2 regions of the Peribacillus sp. N1 genome follow, and region 1 is predicted to be linked to the other one. Evidence: riboswitches for the same ligand, from Rfam matches in the RefSeq annotation. Region 1 holds a riboswitch; the other holds the start of a gene.

The links. Region 1 has a riboswitch for S-adenosylmethionine ahead of ACYP5M_RS13010 (5-methyltetrahydropteroyltriglutamate--homocysteine S-methyltransferase). Riboswitches for the same ligand answer to the same signal wherever they lie in the genome.
Region 2: another riboswitch for S-adenosylmethionine. It lies ahead of ACYP5M_RS16360 (sugar ABC transporter substrate-binding protein); the one in region 1 lies ahead of ACYP5M_RS13010 (5-methyltetrahydropteroyltriglutamate--homocysteine S-methyltransferase).

Annotation. Positions count from the first base shown of each region.
Region 1 is NZ_BAAHZO010000003.1:21,990-31,068, forward strand. Features, by position in the region: gene ACYP5M_RS12985 (arylsulfatase) at 96-2,351, opposite strand; gene ACYP5M_RS12990 (ABC transporter permease) at 2,368-3,195, opposite strand; gene ACYP5M_RS12995 (ABC transporter ATP-binding protein) at 3,210-3,986, opposite strand; gene ACYP5M_RS13000 (ABC transporter substrate-binding protein) at 4,087-5,091, opposite strand; gene ACYP5M_RS13005 (formylglycine-generating enzyme family protein) at 5,112-6,056, opposite strand; SAM riboswitch class I at 6,474-6,575, shown strand; gene ACYP5M_RS13010 (5-methyltetrahydropteroyltriglutamate--homocysteine S-methyltransferase) at 6,659-7,762, shown strand; gene ACYP5M_RS13015 (LysR family transcriptional regulator) at 7,816-8,694, opposite strand; gene ACYP5M_RS13020 (aldehyde dehydrogenase family protein) at 8,810-9,079, shown strand, end outside.
Region 2 is NZ_BAAHZO010000004.1:98,966-108,044, reverse strand. Features, by position in the region: gene ACYP5M_RS16395 (nitroreductase family protein) at 1-600, shown strand, start outside; partial or broken gene ACYP5M_RS16390 (ABC transporter permease) at 667-1,016, opposite strand; partial or broken gene ACYP5M_RS16385 (PadR family transcriptional regulator) at 1,003-1,241, opposite strand; gene ACYP5M_RS16380 (NAD(P)H-dependent oxidoreductase) at 1,370-1,900, shown strand; gene ACYP5M_RS16375 (winged helix-turn-helix transcriptional regulator) at 1,972-2,331, opposite strand; gene ACYP5M_RS16370 (ABC transporter permease) at 2,605-3,609, opposite strand; gene ACYP5M_RS16365 (sugar ABC transporter ATP-binding protein) at 3,611-5,113, opposite strand; gene ACYP5M_RS16360 (sugar ABC transporter substrate-binding protein) at 5,170-6,282, opposite strand; SAM riboswitch class I at 6,398-6,503, opposite strand; gene ACYP5M_RS16355 (GTP-binding protein) at 6,599-9,079, opposite strand, start outside.

The DNA.
Region 1 (9,079 bases):
AGAGGTTGCCAATACTTATTCATAACAGGTTGACGAATTTAACAAAACAAAGAGCCAGTCACTCAAAATGAATGGCCGGCTCTTTTCCCTATAGGTTATTCGATCGCTAATTCTTTTTTTATGATTTCCTTTAGGTTTCTTTGATATTTTTCGGTATGGATACTCACCTTTTTGAGTCGATCAACTAGTGAAAATGGCTCTTTATAATGAGGGGTAATATAGCTTGATTCATTATGTCCAATATGAAGTAGCCCATCAAAGAATCCAATGGAATCAATATCTCCAATAATTCCCTTTCCAATAAGTATATCATTTGAATATAAGCGGATTTCTCCTTGATTGCTTTTCAATATTTCATGTTCGACCTTAAGTTGTTGATATCCTGCTTCCAGACTTCCCTCAGAACGAACGAGATACTTTTTAACATTTTTATGGTTAAAATAAAAATGCAGTTTCCCTTCCTTAATGAAGATGCTGATCCCTCCGCTATTTTCACCGTGTGCAAAAATGACGCCTTCCGTTCCTGAATCCATAAGTACTTCTGCTGTGATTTCAAAGTTTTTGTTTCTTAAATCCGGTGCAACCGAACCCCGAAAAGGGACACTTGATGGATAAAACACTTTGAAAGCAGGCTCAGAAGATTGAGGTTTCAGCTTGATCATGCCTTCAAGTTTCTTATCTAATGAGCGGCCATCTAAAGGCAGCACACCATATTTTTTTGCTTCTTTCCACCATAGGTCAATTAGCTCTTTAAGCTTCTGGGGATAAATCGAAGCTAAATTGTTCAATTCCGTGAAGTCTTCGTCTGAATGATATAATTCCCACTTGTCATTCTCAAAGTCACCATTAGGAGTATGGGCGGCAACGGCTTTCCAGCCATTATGCCAAATCCCACGATTCCCTATCATTTCGTAATATTGGGTTTCCTTATGGGTTCTTTCTTCACTATCTAATGTGTAAAGCATGCTTGTTCCATGAACAGGCTGCTGTTTGACTCCTTTGACCTGTTCAGGCATATCTATTTCCAGTAACTCTAAAATGGTAGGGACGATATCCGTTACATGATGATATTGTGTACGAATCGTTCCGGGATGTTTGATTTTCCGTGGATATCTGATAATTAGAGGATCTCTTATCCCGCCTTCATGGACATATGATTTATACCATTTAAGAGGCGTGTTGCCCGCAAAAGCCCAACCTTTCGGATAATGATTATTCGCCATCGGTCCGCCGATTTCGTCCAGACGGGTCAGTTTGGATTCTAACGTTTCCGTTGCACCATGCCAGGAATTAACAGTACCTTCCTCTCCACCCATAGCACATGCACCATTATCGGAAAGCAAAATGAATATAGTGTCATCCAAGCGATTGATTTCTTTCAGAAATGAAACGAAGCGACCGATGTGATAATCAGTATGTTCCAAAAAGCCGGCAAATGCTTCTTGAAGACGTGCATACAGTTTCCTCTCATCTGCAGACAGCGCATCCCATGCTTTAACATCGTGATTCCGTTCTGGTAATATTGCATTTTCAGGGACAATACCCAACTCTTTTTGACGTTCGAACCATTGCTCACGAATCGCATCCCACCCCTCATCGAATTTACCTTTATAATGATCGATAAATTCTTTAGGCGCATGGTGTGGTGCATGAGGTGCCCCATATGCCAAATAAGTGAAGAATGGTTTATTTGGAGTTTCAGATGTTTGATCTTTAATATACGAGATTGCTTTCTCCGTTAAATCCTCTGTAATATGGTATCCATCCTCTGCCTTTTTGGGTTGGCGGATCCGATGGTTGTCTTCCACTAAATCCGGGTTCCATTGATTCGTAGCTCCTGGTAAAAAACCATAAAATCTTTCGAATCCCCGTCCGAGCGGCCAGTTATCGAAGGGGCCCGTATTCGTATGCTCTTTTCCGGGAGTTAGATGCCATTTCCCCACGGCAAATGTGTTATAACCGTTTTCCACAAGCACTTCACTTAGTAAGGCACTATCTTTTCTAACCTTCCCACGGCTGTGCGGAAAGCCGCTATCATATTCAGCTACAAAGGATACACCTGCAGAATGGGGATTCCTTCCTGTTAATAAGGCCGCCCTGGTCGGAGAGCAAATCGCGGTTGTATGAAAGTTGTTATAGACAAGCCCTTCGGAAGCCAAACGATCAATATTGGGTGTTGAAATAGAAGACCCATAGCATCCTAATTGCGAAAATCCAAGATCATCCAAGAGAATGACCACAACGTTTGGTTTCTTATCTGAGGTCTTTGAAGTATCAGGCCACCATGGAGTCGATTCTTCTACTGTTTTAGCTATTTTACCTAGAAATGTTTCATCTTGATACGTACTCATTTTCATACCTCATCCCTTATTTTTTTACAACGTCATATCTCTTCAATACGATTTTTCCAAATTGGGTAAACACTCGGTCCATAATGAATCCCATCAAGCCAAGTATGACTAGACCAACGAAAATCCAATCCGTTTTAAAGTACAATCGTGCATTCCAGATCATGTACCCGATTCCTTCATTTGCCGCAACCATCTCTGCACCAACAATGGCCATAAATGAGGATCCCATCGCCAATTTTGCTCCAGTGAAGATATATGGGAGGGACGCAGGTATAATGACATGGAACATGATTTGTAATTCCGATGCCCCCATACTTCTCGCTGAACGAAGTTTATCTTCTTCTATCGCCAATACACCAGTCATTGTATTGATTACGACAATAAAGAAAGTTGCATACATAATCAGAAAGATTTTCGATTGCTCACCAATTCCAAACCAAAGCATGAATAACGTAATAAATGCCAGGGGGGGGATAAAGCGAACAAAATTGATTATGGGGTCAAATAGTGCTCGGATAACCTGAACGCGCCCTACTAATAACCCAATCGGGATTGCCACGATATTACCTAACGTCCAACCTGTAATGACCCTTAAAAAACTTACCCACATATATAAAAACAGGGAACCATCCTTACTAAGATCGATGGCACCTTGCCAAACGGCTAGGGGACTCGGTAAAAATTGAGGGTCAGAGAAGCTTGCAGCCATGCTCCAAATCAAAAGAACGATAGCCCAGGCGCTCATTCCACTTTTCACTAATTTCTTAAAGAAGGCAGGAACCTTCTTCTTTTTCCAAGGTTGAGATGCCTCTTTTTTTATGATTTCCTGTCCCAATACACTCATGTTTTTATCTCCTATCAATCAAAATGTGCTTGAATGTTTTGATAAAAAAGATTGAATTCTTTATCGGTGAACATTCTTGGATATGGCAAGGGAATATCATATATATCCGTAATTCGGGAGGATGGACCAACAGACATGACACCAATGCGATTACCTAGTAATAATGCTTCCTGAATATCATGTGTTACAAAGATGACCGTTTTATTTGTTTCTTTCCAAATTCGAATCAATTCTTTTTGCATCGTTCTTCGGGTCATTGCATCGAGTGCCCCGAAAGGTTCATCCATTAATAAGATGTCAGGATCATTAGCTAATACCCTTGCTAATTGCACGCGCTGTTTCATCCCTCCAGAAAGCTCTTTAGGGAACTTCCCTTCATGACCCTTTAAGCCAACAAGTTCAATGAAATAAGAAGATTTCTCTTCACGATTCGATTTAGGTGTTTTCTTCATTTTCAATCCGAATTCGACATTTTCCTTAACAGTCAGCCATGGAAATAGAGCTGCATCTGCTTGTTGGAAAACAACACCTCGATTGCTTCCGGTATTGTTTACCTCCTCTCGGTCCACGATAAGTTTCCCGGAAGTTTTTTCAATGAATCCAGCAATCATGCTCAATAAAGTGGACTTTCCGCATCCGCTTGGCCCAAGTAAGATAAAGAACTCACCGCTTTTTATCGTCAAATCTATATTCTCAAGGACGTAATGACTATTTTCATTGAAGGATTTCGATAAATCGGAAATTGAAATCGCAATAGGTGACTTCATTACTTCGTCAATTACTGTACTCATATCACTTCACTCCTTTTAATTGACAGAAAAAACTTTGATGCAGCACATCCTGAACCATGTCATAAACGAGAATATCAACGACAGATATGGCTGCATTTTTCTAGTAAGTGACGGATTCAGGCAATGCTTTTTTTAATGGCTCAAGAGCTAATTTTTCTTTCAATTCATACGAATCTTGTAATATTCCTTTTTCTTCAAGCCATACTCTCATATCCTCGAGGTGAACGGCATCTTCCTTTGTAAATCCTAAAACATAATTTGTTCTTTCTAGATCCTTAAGTGCATCTTCTTCTGGTATTTTCAGCTGTTCGAATGCCAGTTTTGCAGTTTCCCCTTTATGGCCATCCACATAGTCAACTCCTTCAGATAAGGCTTTCAATGCATGTTCAAGAGATTTTGGATTTTTTTCAACAAATGATCTTTTTGCAAGAAGGTAGCTATCAATCGTCACTCCTGCACCAACCAAATTATCAAGTTGATTTACTTCATCAATTTCCTTAAATGTATCTGTAAGTGCACCACTAACCCAAACAGCATCAATATCGCCTTTTTTCATTCCAATAATCGCTTCGTCAGGCGTACTGTATGGAACATATGTGATATCTTTTTCATTGATTTTATTAGCTTCTAAGTATTTAGCCCACACATATTCATAGACAGTTCCTTTTGAAACTCCTAACTTTTTCCCTTTTAAATCACTTGCCGATTCAATATCCCCTTTAACAAGTAGCTGGGTTTCCTTGGAGGAATCCTCTTTCCCTCTTGTAAGTGTTCCTAAAATCACCATATCCCCTTTACCTAACGAGTTTAACAAGGCGTAATCTGCAGCTATTCCAGTATCAGCTTGTTCTGTTAATACAGCATTAACCGTGTCAATTCCCATGGCAAAATTGGTAAGCTTTGCTTCTACGCCGTAATTTGAGAAGTATCCCTGTATCTCTGCCGCCCTGAATTGAAGTGAACCACCTGCTGCAGTATCAATAGCCATCCTTATAACGTCACTGTTAGGTGCACCAGCATCTTCTGAAGGAGATGAGGAACATCCAGCGATAAATAAAATGTTTAACATCGAAATAACAACCAATAAAGACCTCAAATTTTTCATGTTCATATCCCCTATGGCACTTATTTTTTTAAGTTGGCAACACATCTAAAACCCATATGCCCTGTAGAGCTGTCAATCATATTATAAGTACGGGCTGAAATCCTATAACGATTACAATATGATCGATGGCATAGATAGGATCCGCCTTTTATCAGTTTTGCAAAAGGATCGGGATCGAGGACTTCACTTCCATGTTGAATTGAAAATGTATCCTCGCACCATTCCCACACATTCCCCGACATGTTATAAAGGCCAAAATCATTCGGTTCAAATGTATCAACAGGAGCCGTTCCTAAAAATCCGTCTTCTCCCAAATTTTCGTTTGGAAAATTGCCTTGCCAAATATTACAGTGATGCTTTCCCCCTTGGTGCAACTCATCCCCCCAAGGATATTTACGATTTACCACTCCACTGGCAGCAGCATATTCCCATTCCGCTTCTGTCGGAAGTCTTTTTCCAGCCCATCTACAAAACGCTTTGGCATCATTCCATGACACATGGACGACCGGATGGTGAAAGCGATTCACGATTGAGGAATCCGTCCCTTCCGGATGCTTCCAGCAAGCATTTCGAACAGCTATCCACCAAGGTGTTTTTTCGGCTGCCCCCACCATATCCCGTTCCATTCGTTTGTTGACAAACAAGTTAAAAACAAAAGACCATCCATATTTCTCCGCATCTGTTACATAACCGGTATCCTTTATAAAACAATAGAATTGTTCATTTGTTACGGCGTATCGGTCCATGTAAAAGGACTCAATCTTTACTGTTCGTGGTGGATATTCACCATCTTCTCTTGAACTATCTTCATCACTTGATCCTAGTAAAAATTCACCTGCTTGTATCAAAGACATATTATAGAAATCGTTTTTGTTTGTCGGGATCGAATCAAGGTCAGTTTCAATTGAAAGAAAATTCCGTCTTTTTAATACAGTACAGCATGATTTCATATTTGTTGTTTTCATGTTTCCACTCTCCAATGAATCTTCTCCTAGGCACTGCTTATGCCTGTATTATCACAATTTTTTCCGAACAAAAAAGGACACAGAAATGTTGTAATGAACAACAATTCAGTATCCTTTGGTTGACCAATTGGATAATCCAATTTTATTCTCTTTTCTTTATGCAATTTAACAATAAAACATAAATACTCATTAATCAAGTAGGTTTAATTATTTTATTTGTTTTTTTCAGTCTTCCCTACTAATCGTTATTTTAAAAAACCACGTCTAAACCTGATCTAAAAAGTGGTATAAAAAGCCGAATACAGAAAATGATCATGCCAGGAACCGAGTAATAAACGGTATATTCTAAATATTCAACCTCCAGCGCTTGACCTTTATAAAAACTACCTGTATAGTCATAGTTAATTTAATAGACAACTCTTATCCAGAGAGGTGGAGGGACTGGCCCTTTGATGCCTCAGCAACAGACTATTCATGTACTGTGCTAATTCCAGAAGTGTAAAAACTTGAAGATAAGAAGAGTATATAGCTTTGTTGCCAAAACCTCTTCTTATTTTTTAAGAAGAGGTTTTTTATTTTTAAAAGGAAAGAAGGAATGCAACATGTCAATCACATTAACGAAAGCACCATTCAGGGCCGATCACGTCGGAAGTTTATTAAGACCGGAACGTTTACATATTGCCAGAAAGCAATTTAGGGAGGGTACCCTTTCAGCAGAGCGCCTTCGTGAAATTGAAACCGAAGAAATCAAACGGATTGTCGATAAACAAATTGAAGTTGGATTAGAGGCTGTTACGGACGGCGAGTTCAGACGAACATGGTGGCACTTTGACTTCCTCGAACATTTAAATGGCATCGAGGGATATGTGACTGAAAAAGGTCTCACATTCGATGGTGTGGAAACAGAGAGATATAACGTTCGCAATACCGGGAAGGTTTCATTCAATCCTGAACATCCCTTCATTAGTGATTTCATTGAATTGAACAAAATCGTGAACGGTCGTGCCGTTGCTAAGCAAACGATTCCCAGTCCGAATCAGTTATTTGCTGCAGGTATTCATAATGAAGACATCTACCCTGATATTGAAGATTATGCAAATGATATCATCAAGGCGTATCAGCATGCTTTGAAAGCCTTTTATGAAGCAGGTGTGCGTTATCTTCAATTGGATGATGTATATATTGCCAGACTTTCAGCTCCAGATTTCCAGTTCAAAGATGGAAAATATACGAGGGAACAGTTAATTGATCTTGCACTTCGTGTCATTAATGGAGCATTGGAAGGCAAACCAGAAGACCTTGTCGTCACTACCCACCTATGTCGCGGAAACTATCAGTCGACTTGGGCGTTTGAAGGAAGCTATGCCCGTATCGCTCCAACTTTATTGGCAAAAGAAAAAGTGGATGGATTCTTCTTGGAATATGATGATCAACGCTCAGGGGATTTCAAACCATTGGAATACATTCCAAATGGCGGTGCACAGGTTGTACTGGGGGTCGTCACTTCAAAAAATGGGGAAATCGAAGACAAGGAAGCTGTTAAGGCACGCATTAAAGAAGCCTCGCACTTCGTTGCTCTCGAACAATTATGCTTAAGCCCTCAATGCGGCTTCGCCTCCACCCATCACGGCAACAAGCTAACCGAAGAACAGCAATGGGAAAAGCTGAAATTCGTCGTTGATGTAGCAAAAGAAGTGTGGGAATGATTCATCTTTAAATGTAACGTAAAAGCTAGGCATTAGGCAGGCCTAGCTTTTCTTCAAAACAGCTCAATAAAATGTTTTGCCGTTTTGGAAAGATAACGATCTTGTCTAAAAACCAAAGCTATATTCGATTGAATTGAAGAATCGATAATATCCAACACTTTCACTCCTTTTATAATATGAGGTGAAACAGCTGATTTCGGAACAATACTCGCCCCAACTCCAGCTGAAACCAGAGAGAGCAGAACATTTACATCATGGCATTCGCATAAAATATTTGGCTGTATTTCCCGCTTTTTAAATTCCTCGATAATTTCTTCGTAAATCCCTTGTCCTTTTTCCCTATGCACTAAAAGCAATGGGATATTTTCAATATCCTTTAAATGAACCCTACTCTTTGAAGTGAAACTGTCCCAATCCTCAGGTACAACAAAAACATTCGGCACTTGTCCTATGTTCAAAATGGAAAGACCCTTCATCTCGACAGGTAAATGAACAATAGCAAGTTCAATATCCTGATTCTCCAAATAATTACTTATTTCATATGGATCTCCTGCGAATATTTTAAAGGAAACGGAAGGATATTTTTTCTTAAAATCATTAATTTTATCAGGTAAATAAGACATATAGGCAAGTACGGAACCTACTGAAAGGGTACCTTTAATTCCCTCACCCGTTTCCTTCACTTCGAGCAAGGAGTCCTCGAAATATTGCAGCATATTCTTAGCCTTCTCGTAAAGTACCCTCCCAGCTTCGGTCAATTCCATACTTTTACCATTCCTTTTTCGCTCAAGTAAAGTAGTCCCTAATTCTTCTTCCATAAGGCGGAGCTGCTGGCTTAATGGCGGCTGTGACATATTCAATTTTTTTGCTGCACGGGAAACCTGGCCTTCTTCTGCAAGAATAAGAAAATATCGTAATTGTCTAATATCCATTTTGGCACCTCTAATATATATGTAAAGCGTATATAAACTTAATTATATAGATATTTTAAATATGATACAAACAGCAGTAAAATATATTTGTTTACAATATAAAGGGGTGTTCAAAATGGAGAAATTCAAGGATCTAAACAAAAGCTTCATCAATGGGGAATGGATGGAAGGCTCAAGTCAACGCAGATATAATATTTTAAACCCATACAATAATGCCGTGATTTCAAATGTGAGCTTGGCTACATCAAAACAGCTCGAAGAATCATTTGAAATAGCAAAAAATGCTCAAAAAGGTTGGGCAAAAACATCAGCTGAAAAACGTCGTCAGGTCCTGCTTAAAGTTGGTGAATTCCTACAGGAAAACCGGAATGAAATCGTTGAAATG
Region 2 (9,079 bases), on a different contig from region 1:
AAAAGACGTTCCGTAAGGCAGTACGATCCCGATTATAAAATTAGTCCCGAAACGTTGGCGACATTTATTGAAGGAGCTAGTAAATCGCCTAACGGAAACAATATTCAAGCAACACGATACCTGGTTATAGATGAACCATATTTAAAGAATTTGTTACTGCCCATTGCTTTTAATCAGCAACAGGTAATTGAGGCCTCAGTACTGATTGTTATACTAGGTGATTATCAAGCATTTGAAAAAGAAAATATCATAATGATACATGAGGATGAGTTTCAAAAAGGTTATTTTGACGCATCAGTAAGAGATTATCTAACAAACGCGGCAATCAATTATTATCTAAATAAATCAAAAGAAGATTTAAAGGTTGAATTAATAAGAGACGCAAGCCTGGCGTCAATGTCGTTAGTTTTATTGGCGAACGAGGCAGGTCTTGAAACCATTACAATGTCCGGGTATGATTCCAAACAATTAAAGTCAGCCTTAAAAATTTCTGATAGGTATTTAGATGTTATGCTTATCGCCATGGGGAAAGGAATTAAAGAAGGTCACAAAACAGTAAGGCACGATGTGAACAAAGTCATTTATAAAAACAAAATATAGTGAGTGTATTGGAAAGAGGGTTAAAAAGAACCCTCTTCCTCTTTCTTCTTAATCTTTCGTAAAAATTTAGTGTTTTAGCTTGTAATAGGTTACCGCGAGCGCAAGGGCAAGAACTGTTCCTTTGACGATATCCATCGCATAATACGGAACGGACATCCATGATCAGCCCATTTTGAAGGATTCCGATCAGGACTGCACCGATGAAGGTTTCAAAGGCATTCGGTTTTCCCGCTCCTAAAACGGAGGAACCAATGAAGGCTGCTGCGACGGCATCAATAGCGGGATCCTGAATTGATTTCCGATTTCATGCCCCTTAAAGCAAGGACAATTCCCCCGATTGCAGCAAATAGAGCTGAAATCAGATAGGTATTAACTGATATCCCGGAAAGTCTAGCCGCTTCCTTATTTCCCCCAATCTAAAAAGGAATCAATCACATCTCTTACAAATTCCCATTCCAGGCGCTTTTGTTTAAAGCCTTCTTCACCCACTGATGTAAGTCTGTAATATTTTCTTCACGAACAATTTTGGCTAATTCAAAGCCGTACATATCCCTCTTATGTAAAAGTGACAAGATGAGCGTGTCTATCTGACCTTTTAAGATTCCCTTATTAATATCTTCCTCATATTGGAATTTACAGATCGTTTTTTTTAGTTATACCTGATTTAACACTCTCCTTTAGGTAAGTACCTATACTAAAAGTGCATACTTACGTGCTTGCAGAGTGCACTTTATACTTAAAATAAATAATAATTAAGGAGGAGATATCTTTGAAAACTCTTGTTATCGTAGCACACCCCAGTCTAGAAACATCCCTCATAAATAAGCGATGGGTAGAAGCGCTAAGGAAATATCCGGAAAAGTATACAGTACACGAATTGTATAAGGTTTACCCTGACGGAAACATTAATGCGGAAAAAGAACAGCAATTAATCGAATCGCATAGTAATCTTGTTTTACAGTTCCCTTTTTATTGGTTTAATTGTCCGCCTCTCCTAAAAAGATGGCTTGACGATGTTTTTACTTATGGTTGGGCTTATGGTTCAAATGGAGGGGATAAATTAAAGAATCGCAAAGCTGCTTTAGCTGTATCTGCTGGAATTAACAAAGAGGATTATAGTGAAGAAGGAAGATATCGCTATACACTTGAACATTTATTATCTCCCTTTGAAACTACCTTCCTTTACTGCAATGCAGATTATCGTTCATTCTTTGCGTTTTATGGTGCTGAAAATGAGCCATCCGTGAGCGAATTGGAAAAAAGCTCGCAAGATTATTTGAATTTTGTCGATAACCTTTAATAGGCAGTTCATTAAAGAAGTATTTCCTTGTCAGGGAAATACTTCTTTTGATTTAATCAAAATAGCTACACCTACGGCTGTTTAGTCTCCTGAACTGGCAAACTGTTTTTCTCTCCCCACTCGCACATCATATTTAACAATGGGATGAGAGATAGACCACGTTCAGATAATGAATATTCTACTTTTGGAGGTATTTGGGGGAATTCCTTGCGTATGATAAGGCCGTCTGCCTCCAACTCTTTTAACATGATGCTTAGCGTTTTAAAGGAAATGGTACCGATGCTTCGCTTCAGCTGATTATGACGCATGACCTTATTTTCAGACAGCCAATACATTATGATCATTTTATATTTGCCGCCTATCAAGGACAGCGTATATCCAAAGCCAGTTTCATTCGGTTTCACACCTGCCGGAACACAGGTTTCGCGCATAAGTCTACACTCTCCTTTAGATAAGTATATGATATGAATGTTCATACTTTACAATAGATCATTATCAATCTTATTAAAAGGTAAATAAGGTTGCGGTCAATCTTTATACTCCAACAATGAGGGTTCAAAAAGTGCTCCTGCCGCCATTTTAGCGTAAGTAAAATGATGACGACCCCCTTAACCCATCCCTTTTTAAAAAGGAAAATCCTGTTGCATTACAACAGGATTTTTTCATATTTTTGGATTTTTGTAGAGTAAAGCAACGAATACATTTTAATGTTTTTGCTTGTAATAGGTTACCGCGAGCGCAAGTGCCAGCACTGTTCCTTTGACGATATCCATCGCATAATACGGAACGGACATCATGATCAAACCATTTTGAAGGATTCCTATCAGGACTGCACCGACAAAGGTTCCAAAGGCATTCGGTTTTCCCGCTCCTAAAACGGAGGAACCAATGAAGGCTGCTGCAACGGCGTCCATTAAATAGGGGGAACCTGAATTGATTTCCGATGTCATAACCCTTGAAGCTAGGACAATACCCCCGATTGCAGCTAATAGAGCTGAAAGCAGGTAGGCAAGGATTTTGTATTTATTGACCGATATCCCGGAAAGTCTCGCCGCTTCCTTATTTCCCCCAATAATGTACATATAACGACCGTGCTTCGTATAAGTCAAAAAGATATGGGTCGCTATCACAATGACGGCCATGATCAGGATTATCCACGGTACCTGGCCAATTTTGGCGAAAAACGGGCTGATCAGTCCTGTTGCGAACGTCCCGTCTGGCATGACCATATTTTGCGAAACCGTGGCCCCTTTTGTATAGGTAAGGGCAATTCCCTGGATAATGAACATGGTAGCCAAAGTCATCAGCATGTCGGGAATTCTCAATTTAACGATCATGAATGAATTCAAGGCGCCTACGACAAGTGAGGCACCGATCGCAGCTAATATGGCAATTAATGTATCCTGTGAAAACCAGACAAACATCGAGATGACGATGGCATTGGCCAATGATGCGACGGAGCCGACGGAAAGGTCGAAGCCATCCACGGTCAGGGATATCGTAATGCCGATCGCAATGATGGTCACGATTGAAATGGAACGCAGGATGTTGACCAGATTCGTAGTTTGAATGAAAGATGGATTGGACACGGCAAAAATTCCAATCAGAATGATAATCGTCAATATTGTGCCGTATTTATAGAAAAAGTCGAATAGTTCCACCTTTTTCTTCACTTTCGCTGTCTGTGTAACAGGATTGGGTATGCTCATTCTATTTTCCTCCTGTTGAATAGAATAGTACTTCTTCTTCATTCGTTTTACTTGTTTCTAATTCGATGACAGTGCTCCCGTCATATAACACATATGTCCGGTTGGTAATGCCAATGATTTCGGAAAGCTCGGATGATGCATAAATGATCGCCTTCCCATTCCTTGCAAGCTCTGCAATCAATTCGAATATATCCTTCTTGGCTCCAACATCGACCCCTTTCGTTGGTTCATCGAATATGTATACATCCGCATCGGCCATAAGCCATTTCCCGATGGCAACTTTTTGCTGATTGCCACCTGAAAGGTTTTCGACATTCACTTCCCCTGAAGGAGTTTTAATGCCGAGGCTTGCGATCATTTCCTTCGCTCTTTCCTTTTCCGCCTTGCGATTCACGAAGCTGAATGTCTTTGAGAATTTGCCAAGACTGGCTGCCGTCAAGTTCGCCGAGACTGATTCCTGAACAAGGACCCCTTCTTTCCTGCGTTCCTCAGGTACAAGTGCCAGACCGCTTTTTACTGCTTCGTGCGGTGATTTCAAGGAAAGCTTTCGACCATTCAGGATGACTTCCCCCGCTGTGATGGACGTATGGCCGAAAAGGGTTTTACACAGCTCCGTTTTCCCAGCCCCGACCAACCCTGCCAAGCCGATTATCTCGCCTGCTTTAATATTCAAACTGACATTTTTAACTTTCTCTGCATCTGACAATCCGTTCACTTCCAGAATAACGTCGCCAATCGAAGCATTCACTTCAGGAAACTGTTCATCCATGGTTTTTCCAAGCATGTTCTCTACGACTTCGGTACGGGTTATATCTTCCTTCTTTCGACTTGTGACACGCTCCCCATTCCTCATGATTGTAATTTCCTCACAGATTTCAAAAATTTCGGGCAGACGATGTGAAATGAAAATGATTCCCACGCCTTTTTGCTTTAATTCATTTACAATTCGAAAAAGTTCTGTCGTCTCCGTATGACTTAACGGAGCAGTTGGCTCGTCGAGAATCAGGAATTTGCATTCTGTCGAAACGGCTCTTGCTATCAGGACCATCTGTTTTTCAGCCAAGGTAAGGTCTCTTACCAGCTTTTTCGAAGGGACACGAATTTTCATATCTTCAAGAATAGAAGCCGCTTGGTTATGCAGCTCTTTCCATTGGACCATCTGTTTTTTTCCCATGTTTTGGACCATATCATTCAACATTACATTTTCCCCAACCGTTAAATAAGGGATGAGGGCGGTATCCACTTCCTGATAAACAATTTGAATGCCTTGTTCTTGAGCCGCTTTTGGCGAGCGGATATCCCTCTTCACCCCATCAATATAAATGTCACCTGAATAATGAACATGGGCTCCCGATAAAACTTTCATTAACGTCGATTTCCCTGCTCCGTTTGCACCGACCAATGCGTGGGCTTTCCCCGATTTTACGGAAAAATCAACATCACTCAGCGCCTTCACCCCCGGAAATTCAATCGAAATCTTCTTCATTTCTAGTTGCGTGCCCATGTCCATTCCCCCTTATGAACAGACACTCCCTTCTACTTGAAAGAGAGTGTCTCTTTTTAATTTTTATAATGATCTTTCAAAACTTTCATCCAATCTTCTTCAAACTCCGTCGATACACCCCAGCCATCGACAATACCAGACAGATTTGCCATGTTCACTGCTTCTTTAGACGCTTGGATTTGCTTTTGTGAAATAAGTGAAGCCTCCAAGTCATAGGTTTGCGGCGTTTCTTCGCCCGCTAATTTTTTAGCCAATATCCTCATATTCACTGCACCGATCAACTTGGGATCTACTGCTGCCGTGTAGGACCATGAGCTATCAGCCGATTGGATTTCCTGGAGATCTGCATTCGAGACATCTATTCCATATATCTTCACTTCATCGCGGCCCGCCTCTTTAATCGCCCGGGCTGCACCGATAGCAAAGGCATCCCATGTTGCGAAAATGGCATCCAATTTACCTTTAGGGTATTTATTCAGCATTGCGGCTACAGCATTTTGTGTCTGAACCGATGTATCTGCAGATGCCACTCCGAATCTTTCGACTTCTTTGATCCCAGGATTTTCTTTTAATTTTTCCTGATAGACTGCATTTCTTCTTACCATTGGAGGAAAACCGTCCACCCAAAGGTATGCAATTGCCGCTTTACCTTTCTGTTCTTTTATCAGCTTATCAAAAGCCAGTGTTGCCAACGCTTCATCATCTTGTGAAGTTAATGTCACGCCTTCTATTTTAGATAGATCGCTTATTGAATCGAATGTGACAACGCTTTTACCTGCATCAACCAACTTTTGAACGTCATTCACAGTTGCTGCATCGTCACCATGTGAAATGATATAGCCGTCATAATCTTCCTCCAAAGCCTGCGCTATCGCATCATGGAATTTAGCCGTATCACCATTGGCTGTGTACGTATCCACTTGAAACCCCAGTGCTTCTCCTTCTTCCTTCGCCCCCGCCAGGTATTGGGCCGTATGATCATCACCGCCAATTTTACGGATCACTTTGATTCTGGCTCCATCTCCATCAGCGAATCTTTCCGGAACATTTTCAAATGATACTTTTTCTTCTTTCTTCGACTCTGTGGAACTCTGACCTGTAGAGCACCCCGTTAAAAGCAAAGCCGAAGCGATGGCTGAAATGAATATACCTTTAATAGACCTTTTCATCTTGTTTCCCTCCATTTTTTCTTATTAGTCTTATCAGTTAAGTTGGTGTAAATCCCAAAATAAAAACCTCTCTAATATAGAGAGGTTTAATCGGCTGTTTTGCAGACTTGTCCCTCTCTTATCTGTCAAAACATTTCTGTTTTGCAGGATTTAGCACCAATTCCTAATGGAACGGTTGCTGGGCATCTTAGGGCCAGTCCCTCCGCCACTCTTGATAAGAGATATATCGTGTTACGTTTTCGTAATTATCACTTTATAGGGATATAGTCGTAAAGTCAATAGATTTTTGAATATTTGAAATGTTCCCCGTTATTTTTTATTTTCTTTGAAGCTGGGCTAGACGCTTTTTCTCAATCTTTTCAAGCCGCTCCAACTGCCTTAATTTCACTTCGAACAAAGTGATAGGGTCACGGTAAACTTCCGGATTTTGTTTCATATGCTCCAATGCAGCCTGGTAGTCTTTTATTTCAGTCTGCGTTTGCTCTATCGTTTTTTGAAGTAATGCAAATGAACCGCGATAGAAAAGGGAGATGTCACGATCCAAAGATTTTTCAAACAATCCAAATTGGGTAAGGAAACGCTCCGTGATCATTTCCGCAACATCCAGGTAATCTTCACTTTCCAGGTATTTCTTATAACGATTGTACATATTGGCTTTATTTTGCGGTATCGCCCCAAACAGCTTCCCTGCCCCTTTAAGCAGTAATTGAGATGGAGTCCTGCGCAAAAGGATATTGACGTTTTCGATGCGGATACTGCTTGTCATCCGGTCGGCATCACGGCGCCAGTCATCCAATACTCTGAAGTCGCCTGCAAGCGTAATCCGTTCTTCTTTGTATAATTCATTGAAACCGGCACTCATCTCATCCATAAACTGCTGGCTTTGTGAGAACTCCATTTGGGAACTGGCAATCCAGTCTTGAAGAGAACGGTAATATTGAGGCATGATCTTGTCAGAAATGAAGTTTTGAATCCGCTCATTCATTTCCTGATTTAACTGTACATGGACCTGACTGAAATCACTGCTTTCCGTTAACGATTTAGAGCAATCCCTCAGTAATTCAGGAATTTTTGAATAAAGCTGATTTTTCACTTCGTCCTTAAGCGAACGATACGACCTTATGATATTTTCACTTTTCTCTTTTTCCAAATCAGCCAATTGGTTGACAGCCCCATTCAGCTTGACTTCCATCTGTTCATTCCAAGAGATGGAATGCTCGCATTTCCGCTCATTGGCTGCCCGTTTTTCTAACAGATAAGATAAAGTTTTACGAATGAATGCCAGGATTTTTTCAGATCTTCTTTCCTTCCAATTATCATCTTGATAATTCGATTGAAGGAAGGCTGAAAGGTCCTTCAATTGCTGCCGGCTGTCATAATGTTTAGAGAAAGCGAATACTTTCGCATTCGGGAAATAGGCATTCACTTTATCCCATGTTTCGTCTTCCATCCGGACTGCGACCTGATCACTGTATATCGTATCCATTTTATTTAATAAGAAATGAATCGGCAGTTTCGGAGCCATCATTTGAATTTCCAATAACAGATCCCGTTCGCTGCCGGTGAAAGGCGCCCGGGCGTCAAGAACGAACATCAATCCATCACTGCCATGTAAATAGCCCTGGAAATCGGATTCCACGCTTTTTTCCCCATTGAACCCAGGAGTATCCAATAATCGGAGATGATTATTCCTTAGGTAGTCACTGATGATGGTCACATCGACAATAGTCCCGCGCTGGCGGCGTGTTTCATCCAAATCAGTTAGCTCCTCGACAACTTTGCTATCTGTATCGGTAATTTCAAGGATTTCCAAATCATCCCCATCTTTGACACTGACTAGTGACGAATGATCTTCAGCGGCAATGCTCTCACCAACGATTGACTGAATAAAGGATGTCTTGCCATTTCCTGTGCTTCCAGCAAGAAGAAGATTGAAATTCCGGGTATCCTTAAGCCCGTCTACCATCCATTTAAGCTTATTGCCAACCTTTAAATCATTATCTTCAGCCCACTGGATAATGGAATTGAACAGTTTCTCTCCCGCTTCCAGTCCGCCACCCAATTTAGGCGATTTCGAAAGCAGGCTCTCTGCGTCCTGAATGACCAACGCATTGATCGTATCCGGGAAGATTTCATTCCAGGACAACGCGGATGCCGCCGCAAACAGCGAGAGCTCCCCGTCTGCGATTTTGAGCCAGTTTTCAAGCAACCTTGGCACGACAGGACTTAATTCCTTGATTAGGTGCGTTCCTTCTAACAGACCTGCATATGCATCCCTGTAATAGACGGAAAGCTCATCCCATACATCCGCATGGTTCAATTCGATGGTATCTATCAAGTTATTAATCACTCTCAGCCATTCGAAATAAGAATCGGTATATTTATAGTTTTTCCAAAGGGCAACCGTCACCTTTTCGAAACGTTCCTGGTCGAGTGTGTATAGCGAACCAAGGACAGTTGAAAAATAATCCGGATCCATCGATTGGGCAACACCTTGCTGGATATACGTTTTCAGCACATCGAACCAGCCCATTGATTCTGTACGGATACTTTCATTCGCCGCTAATACCACCGCACTGTTCCAATCCTTTTGTTCTTCAAAAAAGGCACGTGCAATTTCCGTGACATTCGGGTAGTCCGGTTGGAACTCGACTGCTTCTTTCACGACATTGGAAGCCAGGTCATTTCTCGATTCCACTATGTACAGGGAAAACAGTTGCAAAAGAACCTCTGTTTTCAAGACCGCTTCATCCGTATCGACGGATTTATAGATATCCTCTGCGGTTGAATACATTTC